DNA from 4 places in the Sporosarcina sp. FSL W7-1283 genome. Region 1 is predicted to be linked to each of the others. Evidence: riboswitches for the same ligand, from Rfam matches in the RefSeq annotation. Region 1 holds a riboswitch; each other region holds the start of a gene.

What was found. Region 1 has a riboswitch for cobalamin ahead of metE (5-methyltetrahydropteroyltriglutamate--homocysteine S-methyltransferase). Riboswitches for the same ligand answer to the same signal wherever they lie in the genome.
Region 2: linked by a shared signal. The riboswitch ahead of MKY93_RS19640 (hypothetical protein) and the one ahead of metE (5-methyltetrahydropteroyltriglutamate--homocysteine S-methyltransferase) in region 1 are both predicted to bind cobalamin.
Region 3: linked by a shared signal. The riboswitch ahead of cobJ (precorrin-3B C(17)-methyltransferase) and the one ahead of metE (5-methyltetrahydropteroyltriglutamate--homocysteine S-methyltransferase) in region 1 are both predicted to bind cobalamin.
Region 4: linked by a shared signal. The riboswitch ahead of MKY93_RS02795 (ABC transporter substrate-binding protein) and the one ahead of metE (5-methyltetrahydropteroyltriglutamate--homocysteine S-methyltransferase) in region 1 are both predicted to bind cobalamin.

Annotation. Positions count from the first base shown of each region.
Region 1 covers NZ_JBBOOL010000001.1:2,553,496-2,557,337, forward strand. The annotation lists gene MKY93_RS13165 (malate synthase G) at 1-932, opposite strand, end outside; cobalamin riboswitch at 1,290-1,423, shown strand; gene metE (5-methyltetrahydropteroyltriglutamate--homocysteine S-methyltransferase) at 1,567-3,842, shown strand, end outside.
Region 2 covers NZ_JBBOOL010000001.1:3,758,990-3,762,831, reverse strand. The annotation lists gene MKY93_RS19650 (IclR family transcriptional regulator) at 1-38, shown strand, start outside; gene MKY93_RS19645 (DedA family protein) at 726-1,376, opposite strand; cobalamin riboswitch at 1,589-1,764, shown strand; gene MKY93_RS19640 (hypothetical protein) at 1,938-3,353, shown strand; gene MKY93_RS19635 (CdaR family transcriptional regulator) at 3,431-3,842, shown strand, end outside.
Region 3 covers NZ_JBBOOL010000001.1:3,590,926-3,594,767, forward strand. The annotation lists gene cobK (precorrin-6A reductase) at 1-215, opposite strand, end outside; gene cobJ (precorrin-3B C(17)-methyltransferase) at 225-1,907, opposite strand; cobalamin riboswitch at 2,041-2,216, opposite strand; gene MKY93_RS18805 (DoxX family protein) at 2,518-3,063, shown strand; gene rpsI (30S ribosomal protein S9) at 3,140-3,532, opposite strand; gene rplM (50S ribosomal protein L13) at 3,552-3,842, opposite strand, start outside.
Region 4 covers NZ_JBBOOL010000001.1:580,685-584,526, forward strand. The annotation lists gene argS (arginine--tRNA ligase) at 1-1,634, shown strand, start outside; cobalamin riboswitch at 2,365-2,495, shown strand; gene MKY93_RS02795 (ABC transporter substrate-binding protein) at 2,640-3,626, shown strand; gene MKY93_RS02800 (FecCD family ABC transporter permease) at 3,619-3,842, shown strand, end outside.

The DNA.
Region 1 (3,842 bases):
GTGACCGTCTTGCTGCCTCGTTTGAACGATGCTTCCAGATCACCTTTCATCAAACCTAACCAGTTGCGGTAGACCCCCACTTTATCTTCAGCATCTACTGCTGCGATCGAGTCTTCACAGTCCATCAACGTAGAAAGTGCTGCTTCCAAAATCAAGTCTTTCACACCCGCCGCATCGTCTTTCCCAATTGGATGGTTTCGATCGATTGCAATTTCGATATGCAATCCGTTATTCGTCAACAAGACAGCGGAAGGTGCGTCTTCCGAACCGTTAAAGCCAGCCAGTTTAGAAGCATCTTTCAAGCCTGTTTTATTGCCATTCTGAAGTGTCACTTCAAGTTTTCCACTAACGATTGCATACGCTGTGGCGTCTGCATGTGTCCCTTCCGCAAGCGGTGCTGCTTGATCTAATAACTCTTTTGCAAAGTTGATAACTTTCTGTCCTCGGATCGGATTGTACTGTACGCCAGCTTCAGCTTCACCTTCATCACTGATGACATCCGTTCCGTACAATGCATCATATAGACTTCCCCATCTTGCGTTTGCCGCGTTCAACGCATAGCGGGCATTGTCGACAGGCACGACCAATTGGGAGCCTGCTTGAATAGCGATTTCATCATCGACATTGGAAGTTGTCACTTGGAAGTCCTCAACAATCGGTTCCAAATAGCCAATTTCCTTTAAAAATTCTTTATAGTTAGCAGAATCTGCTGTTTCTTTATTGTTTTGATGCCATTCATTGATCTTTTTTTGCAATTCGCTTCGTTTCTCTAACAGCGCTTTGTTTTCAGGAGCAAGTTCATGAATGAGCGAATCAAAGTTTGTCCAAAATTGTTCTTTTTGGATTTCTAAGCCTAATAGAACTTCCTCATTAACAAAGTTGTATAGTTCTTTTGCGACTTGCAGCTTGCCTACTTTTTCATAATTTGTCATAGAATAAAGCCACCCCTTAAGTTTTTTTGCGCTGCTCTGTTGTATAACATACAGCGATAAACACGATTCTTCCTCAATTGATCATAGGTGCCCCCACAGCCAATAATCAAGATTTCTTCGTATGAATGACGATTCATGTCCTAATTTGAAGTCGTGTTATTACTTATCATACCTAAACTCTATAAAACTTTCAACAGAATTGTGTAAATTTTCACACCTTCTTTTTTGAAAGAGAATTTGTTACTTTTGTACAGTTATATAACAGATGACAAAAAAAGAGTATTGCTTAATTATCTATTTACCAGCAAGTTGACACTCAACGAACCTTATGATAGTTTTAGAGACAATCATCATGAATTGAATAGTTTGAAAACAGGTGAAATGATCATTGCTTTCATTTCTTAAAAGGGAATCCTTTTCTTGGAGCGGTCCCGCCACTGTGAAGACGTGCTTACGTCCAGCCAGATACCTGCCTGTTTTCATAACGCTTAATCCTACGGTGAATAGGGAGGTGTTAGACACACGGCAAACGATGCACGCTTATTTAGGCATGCATTTTACACATACGTGCATTTCTAACATTCTTTGTTAGGAATGCTTTTTTTATTGGATAAAATCATGAGGGGGAAATCAAATGGTAAAAAGCAGTATTGTCGGCTATCCTGTTATTGGCGAAAACCGGGAGTGGAAACGAGCGTTAGAAGCATTTTGGGCAGAAATAATTTCGGAAGAAGAACTTCTGCGGACAACAAAAGACATCCGTTTAGCCAACCTGAAGAAACAACAAGACGCAGGAGTAGACCGAATTGCAGTCGGCGATTTCACATTGTATGACCGGGTGCTCGATACATCCACAATGTTCGGAATCATCCCTTCACGCTATCATTGGAAAGGCGGTCAAGTGTCGATATCCACTTATTTTTCAATGGCACGCGGTAATGACGATGCTGTCGCTTCCGAAATGACGAAATGGTTCAACACGAACTATCACTACATTGTCCCCGAGTATGAAGGACAACGTTTTCAATTGACTGAGAACAAACCACTTACTGCATACCGCGAAGCAAAGAAAGAACTCGGTATCGAGGGGAAACCTGTTCTACTCGGCCCCTACACTTTATTGAAACTTTCTAAAGGGTATGAAGAAATAGACGTACCTTCTATCATTCTGCAATTGATTCCTCTTTATCAAAAGGTATTGCAAGAATTACAGGATGAAGGCGTTCAATGGGTGCAAATTGATGAACCAATTCTTTGCACTTCCATTTCTTCTGATGAAATGAAAACCGTAACTGAAATTTACTTGCAGTTAACAAAAAACATAAATAGCTTGAACGTTTTAGTGCAAACATACTTTGATTCAGTTGAGCACTATGAAGCAACACTTGCATTACCAGTAGCTGGAATTGGTCTTGATTTCGTGCATGGCGGTGTCAAAAACTTGGAAAACCTTAAGAAATACGGCTTCCCTGATGATAAAGTACTCGCTGCTGGTATTGTGGACGGTCGGAATATTTGGCGATCAGATTTGAACGTCAAGCTGTCATTACTAGGAAAGATTCAACAGCATGTAGAGTCCGGAAACGTTTGGATCCAGCCATCCAGCAGTCTGCTTCACGTACCCGTGACAATTCAGTCAGAGCAGAAATTAGATTCAACAATTAAGAATGCACTTTCATTTGCGGATGAAAAAATTAAAGAACTCAATGTACTGAAAGCTGCGTTGCAACAAGGTAAAGAAAGCGTCGCTTCAGATTTCAAACAAAATGAAGCCGCTCTTACTGCATTCAATCAACTCCCTGCCCGCAAACGCGAGGAGGTTCGACAAGCAAGTTCAGGCAGTACTTTGTCTGACAGCAAGCGGAATCTGCCGTTCGCAGAGCGGAAATTGAAGCAGCAAGAGAAGTTCCAATTACCTGTATTGCCTACAACCACAATCGGCAGTTTCCCCCAAACGCCTGAAGTACGTATAACACGTACAAAATGGAGAAAAGGCGAAATTACGGATCAGCAGTACAAAGACTTTGTAAAAGCGGAAATTAAGGAATGGATCCAAATCCAAGAAGAACTCGGACTTGATGTGCTCGTGCACGGGGAATTCGAACGGACGGATATGGTAGAATATTTCGGCGAAAAGCTGGATGGTTTTGTCTTTACGGAAAAAGCTTGGGTGCAATCCTATGGTTCCCGATGTGTGAAACCACCAATCATTTATGGAGATGTTGTATTTACGAAGCCGATGACGGTAGAAGAATCCGTATACGCTAAATCACTGACAGATCACGAAGTAAAAGGTATGCTGACCGGACCCGTGACGATTTTGAATTGGTCATTTGTTCGCGATGACTTGACCAGAGAAGAAGTGACCAATCAAATTGCTCTCGCACTGCGTAAAGAAATCGAGTCGCTTGAAGCAGCAGGTATCCATATGATCCAAGTAGATGAACCGGCACTTCGAGAGGGGCTCCCATTAAAGCAATCCGAATGGAATCATTATCTCGACTGGGCTGTGAATGCTTTCCGTGTTGCTACAGCTTCCGTTGAGGATACGACGCAAATTCATACACATATGTGCTACTGTGATTTCAATCATTTCATTGAAGCAATCAGTGCGCTGGATGCGGATGTTATTTCCATCGAAACGTCACGCAGTCATGGTGATTTGGTGGAATCTTTCAAAGAATATCATTATGACAAAGGAATTGGACTTGGCGTTTATGACATCCATAGCCCGCGCGTTCCGGCTGTTGAAGAAATGACGGAAATCATCAATAAAGGTTTGGAAGTGCTAGAACCTTCACAGTTCTGGATCAATCCCGACTGTGGTTTGAAAACAAGAAAACGCGAAGAAACAGTTGCCGCATTGAAACATATGGTCATCGCCACGGAACAAGCACGTGAGCGTTTAGG
Region 2 (3,842 bases), 1.2 Mb from region 1:
AATTGATTTCAAAGGAATTAGGATATATTGAAATTTGATAATTCTATTGCTAAGTCTATTGTAAAAGTTATTTGTATTTCCAAATGGAGAGAATACAGTAATGTCATGCGCTCTTAAAAGACATTAAATATTCTGTCTATTCTACATTGTGAAAAAACATTAGGTAAACCACTCCGGTATTCTGTTAAATTTAATTTATAAATTTAGGATAAGGAGTGAGGAAAGTGGAAAGTACGAAACAAGCAGAGCAGGTAATGAGGGTAAGAGATACTAAAATAGTAAATTCTGAGAAGCAAGTAGAAGGAAAAAGCAAATGTGGAAATGAATGTGAAAGTTGTAAAATTTGCTTCTACCAAAGAGAGGGGAAGAACGAAGTATAGATATAATAATTGTTGATATGTAATAGAAATTTAAAAGTTCTTGCTGCATCATTGTTCGGTATAATAAAATATGTTAATACGTTAGAGTTATTCAGCGAAAAAATAACTCGGTATTTAAGGTAACTATTTCGCACCGTAGGTAACCAAAAGACGATTGGAAAAAATAGACTCCAACAACCACCCTTCTTAAGGCAGCGGTTGTTAAGAGTCGTATAGATGGTTATAAAGAAGTAGAGAAATTCACGATTATCAGTAACGACCATTTTCTATTAGAACCAATCTGTACTGCTCCATCGTTCAATTTTTGGTGTGCACTATTTACACAGAACTTGCTTCAACGATTGCTCAATTCTTTTGTATTTGGAAACGACTCTTTGCAAAAGAATAGAAGACTGGCAGAACGGAGAGAAAAATTACTGACAGAATAATGGTTGAGAAATTATTTTTAACAAACGGGATATTTCCAAACAGGTAACCAACTGTTGTAAATAGTCCCACCCATAGTACAGCACCAATTACATTGTAAGCGAAGAAATATCGATAGTTCATTCGACTTGAGCCTGCAATAAACGGTATAAACGTACGGACAAATGGCATGAAACGAGCAATGACGATCGTTTTACCACCATGCTTATTAAAGAAATCCTCAGCTTTTCTCATCTTTTTCTGGTCAATAAATTTACCCATCCGTCTATTTTGAGTGATTGCTGTTCCTACTGCTTTACCGATATGATAATTTATTGTATCCCCTAATACTGCGGCTACAAAGAATACTAAGATTAATAGGACAATATTAAATGCATCCATCGCAGCGAGAGCACCAGCTGCAAACAAAAGTGAATCACCCGGCAAAAAAGGAAAAATAACAATACCTGTTTCAACAAACACAATTAAAAATAGAATAACATAGGACCAATTTCCAAAGTTTTGAATAATTTCAATCAAGTGTTCATCAATGTGTAAGATAAAGCTTATTATGTTTTGGATGAATGTCATTCCTATTCTCACTTTCGAGTAGATTATTTTTTTCTCTTAAACATACGAGTCAACCATAGATATTATACTTCTTTTTCGCATGCTTGTCATGAATAACTCAATTGTGATGCAGCCTCCAAATGATCACACTCCTTAAACGAAAGGTAAGGCAACAACTATTTCTACCACCTCTCCGACTATTCATGGTAAACTAGAATAAATAAAATACTAAATGAGTTTGCACGATGCGTTGGTACCTATCAAGGTGTAAAAGGGAATCCGAAAATCGGAGCTGTCCCCGCAACTGTACACACGGACGACCGCTGAGAAAAGCCACTATGGAGACATGGGAAGGCTTGGCGGAAGGATGAAGTGAAGCCAGGAGACCTGCCAGACATCGTCAAAGCAACACTTTCTTCGGGGGTTGAGAGGTGGGGGCAAAAGGGTCTCTGCGGTTCATGCGATTTGCATGAAGTTCTTTAGAGCTGCCTATTTTTGTTTCCTCAATCACAACTATTACAATCATCCTGCCGAAGAGCCAGGATGATTGTTTTTTTGTTGTATAGGAAAGGAGACGGCGAAATGAGAGTTCTCGAACAATCAGACGAACGTACACATGAACGTGCGTTGCTCGAAGTTTTGTATAGACAAGCGGAACAATTGCACAAAAAGCCAGCATACCAAGGATTTCATCAAGTAGTGCGGAAGCTGGTGAGTGACGGTTTATATGGAAGCTGGATCAATCACTATTCATCCAATGAAATCAAATGGCTAGGATTGCAAATTATGCCGGAGCGAGATCAATTGCTATCCGCTAAACAGCTTCTTCAGTATATGAAAGAATTTGTCACTTGCAATCATTATGATCGAAGACTGGGACTGCCGCAAGAACGGCTGATGCTTATTGCGATGGCAGCCATGCGGGATGAAACTGTGCAACGGTTGCAAAAAGTACGAGAAGCCTATTGGGTCTTGAGTATGGGGTATGTGACGTTACCGGATGATATCATGGCGTTTTTCGGCAAGACATTCTATCCAGGGCAACCTGTACGTCGTCTTCATTCAATGAACCTCTTGGATTCACGGATTCCATCATTTTTGGCCAGTCAAGTGAAGGAAAAGCACATCCGTATACCTACTATATTTATGGAACAGGTGAAGGCATGTGGATCTTGGCTCGTATTTGATATGGAGGAAGTACGTCGCGTGATGAATGGTTCTCTGCAGGACGTCGGCAGTGAGTCGTTCCGTCGGGCCGTTGCGAACCCATCCATCACGCACAAAAGGCTTTCCGCTATCGGACTGATGAAGCAACTGTTAGCTAGTGACGGCATCGTTTTCCATTTTGACGATGACTTTCAGCGTGGAACAAAAGGATTGCATTCGCATATCCAGCTGTCGAAAGTGCTACGGAGAAACGTCTTGGCTCGTGTTTGTGGAATTCATGTCCGTTTGCTTAATGGCATTTTGGATGTATGGGAACGAGAAGACAATAGACGAGATCTGCAAATTGAAGCAGCCGGATGGGAAGAAGCGCTTGCAGATCAACGAATTAGCTTACATTCGGAACAGGCAGTGTCATTCATTGAAGAACTATCTGAAGAAATTAATCTACATGTGATAAAAACTTCATTGCAACTGGCGAAGGAAAAAGGTCCGTATCTTCAATTTGAAGGCTCAGATTGGCAGAGTGGAAGCTACTTTGAACAGCGTAGTTATACAACAGAAGAGTGGCAAAAAATAAGGAATGAAATTGCAGGGAACGGAATCCGGAACGGCTGCTTACGGAAGGCGTCAGATACTGAAAATTTGTCTGGATATTCCTTAACAAAGCACCAACAATTGTCGATGATTAACCGGCTTGCGGTGCAACAGAACCACACGGATGTCGGCGGCTCAATCACATTGGAGAAGTCTGCTTTCATAGAAACGGCAGAACTTTTGCAGTTGCTCATGAAAGCGTGGAACTGCGGAATCAAAGAAGTTCATATAAAGTAATGGTCCCGCCTATTGAGATGAAGACTGAACTGGCGTAAAGTTAAGATAACTAGCAGTTTTCATCCGAGGTGAGGTAGATGTTCCAGTTTGATACACTAGGGCAGGAAATGGTGAAGGAATTTTCGAATTTAATACAGCAAGAAGTGATTTTAACGGATCGGAGAGGCTTCATTCAGGCCAGCACGGACGTTACACGGCTCAATCAGTTCCATGAAGGCGCATTACTATGCATTCGCCAAAAGGAAATGCTCTATATGGCAGATGAGGAAGTAGAACGGTTGCGTGGTGTACGTAAAGGTATTGTGCTGCCAATCCTCATTGAAGGTGAGCCGATTGCCGCGCTTGGTATCACAGGCGAACCTAAGATGATCCGTCCGCAAGCACAGTTGATCTTACGGGTGGCAGAACTATTTATCCAAGATTCATTGAAACGAAAGCAGAAAGATGAAAAAGTACGGGACATGGAGTTTTTCGTATTTGATTGGCTGA
Region 3 (3,842 bases), 1.0 Mb from region 1:
TGGCTGGCATCGACGACACAAGTCATCTCATGCTTCTGGATTAGCGCGATCATGTCCTCCACTGTTAGTCTTCCTACCAGATAGGAAAGATCATTTGCTTTTAAACTTTCAGCTGCAGATTCGGTAACGACCGTGGTGATTAAAGGATAGCCAAGACCCTGTAAATGAATGGCTAGAGCTCTAGCATCGCTAGTGCCTGCTAAAAATAAAATCATAGTTTCCTCCTAGTCCCCGCAAGGTGCTGGCTCTACTTCAATCTTGCAGCTCATATCGTAATAGTTATAATTCAAAACTTTTTTAACACGTTTGAAATACTTGAAGAAACGTTCGTTAGGATGCGCATTTTGTTCGTATTCTTCTATAATTTTTGTTACTAGCGGAATTAAATCTTCCGGTTCAATTCCCTCTGCAACCGGCTGAGCCGCATGAGCAGTACGACCAACCGGCTTCGCTCCAATAAATAAATCGAATTTTTTCTTCCGATAAACGATGCCGATATCATCGAACACCGGGCGATAACACGCCATCCCGCATCCATTGAATCCGACATGCAACTGCTTCGGAAGCTTCATCCCTTCAAACTTCGCTGCGATTTCTTCCGCGTATGGGATAGAATCCGCCTTTTCCCCATAGCAAAAATCACAAGCTTTGACTTTTAAGACTTCCCCTGCCGGCATAACAGTCAAGTTAATGTGTTCTAGCTTTTCAACAATCGCTTCAGGGTCATCTGTCGTAACCTTTACTACAAAATGATGGTTTGGAGTATATTCCAAGGTACCTTTCTCACCAACGACTTCAGCCAATACACGCATTTGTTCTGCTGTAATCAGTTTGTTGGCAACGCCTGGTGAAACGGAAAACTCAAAGATATCTTCAATCGGCTGTCTCACCAAAAAAGGGTTTTCCACTTCCTCTTTCGTCACCATAGATAGTGCTTTTAAAGCCATATCCAATGACTGAACCTTTTGTTCCGGTGCTGGTTCTGACCGTTCCACTTCTGCCTGTTTTGGCATTGGTGTGTGCTCTGGTTTCTTACTTATAATTTCTTCATGACCGGACTGCGCCTCCCCAGTTTCTTGATCAAGCGCCCATGGTTCCGCCTCCTTTTTCAAACGCTGGTGCGGTTTTAAACTTTGTTTACCTTCCCCTAATGTATACTTACGTTGATATCCTCTCGGAGTAATAATTTTATTATCATAAAAGAAAGTCGAAGAGTTACCGATAATAACAGTAGTCAACATCCCGATATCATGCTCTAGCATTTCCGCTAATGTTGTCAGGACAATATGTTGATTTTCACGATAAGCACTTTTCACTAGCCCTACAGGTGTATCAGGGGAACGATATTTCAGTAAAATCCTTTGTGCCTCTACAATTTGACGCGTCCGACGTCCACTTTTCGGATTGTATAAAGCTACTACAAAATCCGCCATCCCCGCTGCTTCAATACGTTTTTCGATAACAGTCCAAGGTGTTAAATGGTCACTTAAACTGATCGTACAAGCATCATGCATGACAGGTGCGCCCAGTAAGCTCGCACATGAATTGATCGCCGAAATACCTGGCACAATTTCCACTTCAATTCCTTCTGCTTCAGTCCAACCTTTTTCAATCAGCACTTCATAAACTAATCCAGCCATACCGTATGCACCTGAATCACCGCTCGAGATCACTGAAACAATACCGCCAGCCTCCGCTTTCTTAACAGCATCTTGTGCACGTGACACTTCTTCAGTCATGCCTGTACTAACAATGGACTTCGCTGTTACTAAATGCTTAATCAACTCTACGTACGTTTTATAACCAATAATATAATTACTTTCTTGCAGCGCCTCTAATGCTCGTCCTGTTATATGTTCAGTAGCTCCGGGACCGAATCCAACGACGAAAATTTTTCCCTTTTTCATGGTTTCCCTCCAAATAAAAAATGCCTACACTCCTTTTCAAAGGAATGTAGGCATGTGAAAGTATAATAGAAATCATACTGAAACATAAAACAATTAATTTTATTGTCCCGCCTATACTTCTCCCTCCGAAAAGTATGTGTCGTTTAAATAAGCAGGTTTCCTGACTCAAGCTTCATTTTACTCTTACACCTTCCCGATTTCTCAGTGGTATTGTAATTTCATCAGCTTTACAGTAGCGGGGGCTGTACTAGACTTTCACTAGTTTCCCTTTTACCTCACTATGTGAGCACTTATTTAAATTAGTTTATTTAATTTTCATAAATATAACATACAATCTCTAAATCTACAAACTTCCTTTAGATTTATTTATGAATCCATAAACTAGATTCTGGAAACGCTTTGGATAATTGTAATTTCTATTCCTATACAAAACTTATCATGAGCAAGGTGGATACGTACAGGATAACTTTGTTATATTTTAGAATCATCCCATCAAAGTCAAGCATATTTATACATTTCGTAAACTATTCACACTCTTTAATTACAAGGTTGTGAACTTTTTGGATAGGCATTAAGTTGTAGTGTAAACTGTTCATTGGAGGTGGTTATTATGAAGGAAAATAAAGCAATCCTAATACCAGAGAACCCCATTTCACAGTTTTTATTCAACGATTCTCGCTCCGGACTTATTTGGTTAGTCATTCGGGTTTATGTCGGATTTGCTTGGTTGAAGGCCGGCTGGGGAAAAGCAATGAGCGATGCATGGACCGGTGAAAATGCAGGTGTCGCCATCCATGGATTTGTAAGCGGCGCTCTTAAAAAATCGACTGAAGGCGGAGATGTGACCAACTGGTATGCATCATTTCTGGAAAATGTCGTCTTGCCGAACGCCAAGGTATTCGGTTTCATAGTTGCCTATGGGGAGATGCTTGTTGGTCTCGGTTTGATCTTCGGATTGTTGACAGGAATTGCTGCTTTCTTCGGTGCGTTCATGAATGTCAGTTTTCTGTTTGCAGGTACTCTTAGCACGAACCCCCTATTGTTCATTCTCGCAACTTGGCTCGTACTCGCATGGAAAGTAGCCGGCTGGTATGGACTCGACCGCTGGGCATTGCCGATGCTTGGTACGCCTTGGGTGAAGAATGACAATTTATGAAGGTAGACGTCGAAAATGAAAAAATCTCTTCCTGAAAACTCGGGAAGAGATCGTAAAAATTGAAGTGAACCCAATATTAACGTTTTGAGAACTGAGGTGCACGACGAGCGCCACGAAGACCGTATTTTTTACGTTCTTTCATACGTGGGTCACGCGTTAGAAGTCCTGCAGATTTAAGTGCTGGACGGAAATCAGGGTCTACAGTAAGCAATGCACGTGCAACGCCGTGACGGATTGCGCCTGCTTGACCTGTGTAGCCACCACCGTGAACGTTCACATGGATATCGTAGCTTCCAAGTGTTTCAGTTACATTTAATGGTTGTTTGATGATTTCACGAAGTGTTTCGAATGGTACGTAGTCTTCTACGTCACGATTGTTAACGACGATTTTGCCTTCGCCGGGAACTAGACGTACACGAGCTACTGAACTTTTACGACGGCCAGTGCCGATATATTGTACTTGTGCCAAGTGTGTTTCCTCCTCTTAATTATCCGCGAAGCTCATATGCTTCTGGTTTTTGTGCTGCATGCTGATGTTCTGCTCCAGCGTATACGTGTAGTTTCTTGATTGTTTGACGACCTAGAGGACCTTTTGGAAGCATTCCTTTGATCGCAAGTTCAAGCATTTTAACAGGATAGTTTGTACGCATTTCAAGAGCTGTACGCTGCTTGATGCTGCCTGTATATCCTGAGTGACGGTAGTAAATTTTATCTTTCAATTTGTTACCTGTTAATTCGATTTTCTCTGCATTGATGATGATGACATGGTCACCTGTATC
Region 4 (3,842 bases), 2.0 Mb from region 1:
AAGAGGCATTGCAGCAGGCGGTTGAGAAGACAGGGCTCGTTGAACAGTCAGAGATGCCAGAAATTAAACTGGAGTCACCGAAAAATAAGGAGAACGGGGATTACGCAGCGAATATCGCGATGCAGCTTACGAAACTTGCAAAAAAACCGCCGCGCGCAATTGCAGAGGCGATTTTAGAGCAATTGGACACGTCTAACACGGCAATCCAAACGATCGAAATTGCAGGTCCTGGTTTCCTCAATATCCGTCTAAAAGCTGACAGTCTCGCAGATGTTGTCAAATCGGTGCTTGATCAAGGTGAAGCATATGGTCATTCCGAAAGCGGTAAGCAGCAGAAAGTCCAAGTGGAATTCGTCTCTGCGAACCCGACAGGTGATTTGCACCTTGGACATGCACGTGGAGCTTCATTAGGCGATTCACTTTGTAATATTCTTGACGCAGCGGGTTATGATGTTTCGCGTGAATATTATATTAATGATGCAGGAAATCAAATCAATAACCTGGCATTGTCCATTGATGTCCGTTACTTCGAAGCGCTCGGTTTGGATAAAGAGATGCCAGAAGATGGCTACCGCGGACCTGATATCATTGAGATTGCAAAGGGGTTGGCGGAGGAACACGGCGACCGTTATGTACAAATGCCGGAAGAAGAACGCCTGGCATTTTTCCGTGAGCACGGTCTTCAAATTGAATTGGATAAATTGAAGAAGGACTTGGCTGATTTCCGAGTTCATTTCGACAACTGGTTCTCTGAAACATCGTTATATAACAACGGTAAAATTGAAGTAGCGCTGAATAAGCTGCGTGAAAATGGCCATGTCTATGAAGAAGAGGGAGCAACTTGGTTCCGTTCCACGACATTTGGTGATGACAAAGACCGCGTGCTGATAAAACAGGACGGTTCATTCACATATTTGACGCCGGACATCGCGTACCACGAAGATAAACTGCGTCGCGGATTCGATAAGCTCATCAATATTTGGGGAGCGGACCACCACGGCTATATCCCGCGTATGAAAGCAGCAATCCAAGCACTGGGTTACGATCGCGACACGCTAGAAGTGGAAGTAGCGCAAATGGTTCAGCTATACAAAGACGGTGAAAAGTTCAAGATGAGCAAGCGGACAGGGAAAGCCGTCACGCTGCGTGAACTAGTCGAAGAAGTAGGACTTGATGCCGTACGTTATTTCTTCGCTATGCGTTCAGGCGATGCCCAAATGGACTTCGACCTTGACCTGGCAGTTTCCAAATCCAATGAAAACCCGGTTTACTATGCACAATACGCGCATGCCCGGATCTGTTCGATTTTGCGTCAAGCAAAAGAGCAAAACTTACAAGCTTCAACAGACAACGTCACTCAATTGCAAGACGAAAAAGAACTAGAACTGTTGAAAAAAATCGGCGACTTCCCGAAACTCGTCAGCGACGCCGCACGCCTGCGCGCACCGCACCGAATAACGACGTATATCCAAGAACTCGCTGCTGCATTCCATAGCTTCTACAACGCCAATAAAGTGCTTGACCCTGAAAACAAAGAACTATCCGAAGCGCGACTCGCCTTGGTGACTGCAACAAGCATTACGATTGCCAATGCATTGAAACTAGTCGGCGTAGAAGCACCTGAACGGATGTAATTCCGGATTCAAATTAAACAAGCCAAGCAAGAGTTATCGACAACTCTTGCTTGTTTTTTATTTCCGCTCTGATGCTGATTCGTTTTCTAGGAACTCTCTTTCATTCAATGAAAGTACCGAGGAAGTCCGTTTTACTTTTTAGACATTTGTCGTAGTGTAGGAAATGTCCGGTTTGCACCATGTTTGGCACGGTTAATGTGAGGGGTGGCTCGGTTCGCATACACTTTGGTTCGGTCCTCTGTCTTTCTAGTTTGTTTATGAGGTAAAGAGGTTAATGAAAGTGGCTTAGAATTGATACCTTCTAGAGGTGAATGTATAGCGTTAGGAATTCTTTTTTATAAGTTAGTTCAATGGGCGATACTTATTTACTCGTTACATACAATGGTTTCACTTTATATCACCTCTATTTATTTAGGGATTGGAGCGTAAGACGGTCGACTCCGGGAGGATCAGCGTGCGCCTTGAGACCCCGCAGGTAGCGCAGCGGACGAGGAGGCTCAAGCCACGCCCTCCGGAAAGCGTACCGTCTGGAGCGTAGATCCCGGTGTACGTACTGTGGGTTATTTTAAGTCCCATTCGGATAGTGATTCCTACTTTTTCAGTATTTATTTTAATAAAACGCTTGATTGGAGGTAAGAAAGCGTCCCGCCTGAAGCTCGAATCCCCGGACACAAACACGCACTCCGGCTGTACAACAGTCCGTTTTATAGTATAATAGAGCACGATTACAAATTACATAATTCCAAAAGGTTCTCTAAGTCAAATAGAGATGAAAAGGGAAATCGGTAAAAGCCGATGCGGTCCCGCCACTGTACGTGCTCCATGCACAAGCCAGGTACCTGCCTTTTAGGAAATGAAGTTCCGCAGCAGCCTACGAGGATAGGCACAGTGGTGGTAATCTGACATAGATTTCATCCTGTCCAATCCTTCGAAATGACCGAAGGATTTTTTTTATGTCTGCGGCAGACTACGTAATAAGTAATGAACGCAAAGGGAGGAAATCACATGAAGAAGTTTTGGCAGCTGTTGCTGACAGCGATGCTGGCAGTCCTTGTGCTTGCAGCATGCGGTAACGACAGCAAGAAAGAAGAAACACCAGTCGATTCTGATCAACCAGCAGAAACGGAACAGGAAGAACAAGCAGGAGGAAATTCTTCCAGCTATCCATATACAATCAATGATGCAGTCGGAGAAGATATCACATTTGAAAAAGCTCCGGAAACTGTCATCTCGTTAATTCCAAGCAATACAGAAATTTTATTTGGCATCGATGCAGGTGATAAAGTGATCGCTGTCACGGAAAACGATGATTTTCCAGAAGAAGTGAAAGATCTCGATAAAGTCGGAGATTATAACGTCAACGTGGAAAAAGTTATTTCATTGAAACCAGATGTCGTTTTCGCGCATGATATGATGTTAGGCTCTGGTGAAGAAGGCTTGAACCAAATTCGCGACGCGGGCATCCAGGTAGTCGTTATACCGACTGCAGAAACATTCGAAGAAACATATGAAACGATTAAAATCTTCGGCGAAATCATGGATAAAAATGAGGAAGCTAATAAGATCGTAGAAGATATGAAAGCAAAGGTTGAAGATATCAAAGCGAAAGCAGCGGATATCACAGACAAGAAAACGGTGTTAGTGGAAAACTCAGATGCACCAGAAATTTATGCGCCTGGTAAAAACACATTCCCGCAGCAGTTCTTGGACATAATCAATGCAGAAAACATCATCACAGAAGAAGGATGGGTGATGATCAGTCCTGAAACGATCGTCGATGAAAGTCCGGACGTCATTCTTGTGTCCTACAGCTATGTGCCGGATGTTGTTGAAAACATTAAGAAGCGTGACGGTTTCGATACGGTCACTGCAGTGAAAGAAGATCAAGTCATTCAAGTGGATGAAAATATCACAAGCCGGACAGGTCCGCGTTTAGCGGACGGATTGGAAGCTTATGCAAAAGCGATCTATCCAGAGGTGTTTGGTGAGTAAAACGGCTATCGCCTATACTGTGTCAATTGCCACGCTACTTGTGGCAATTTGGCTCGGTGTATCGATCGGCACAGTGAAGATACCGATTGAGACGCTATGGAACGATGCAGATGCAACTGCGAGCAATATTCTTTGGAAAATCCGCATGCCGCGTGTGCTGCTGGCTGGAATTGTCGGCGCATCTCTTGCAATTTCAGGCGCTGCTTTCCAAGGATT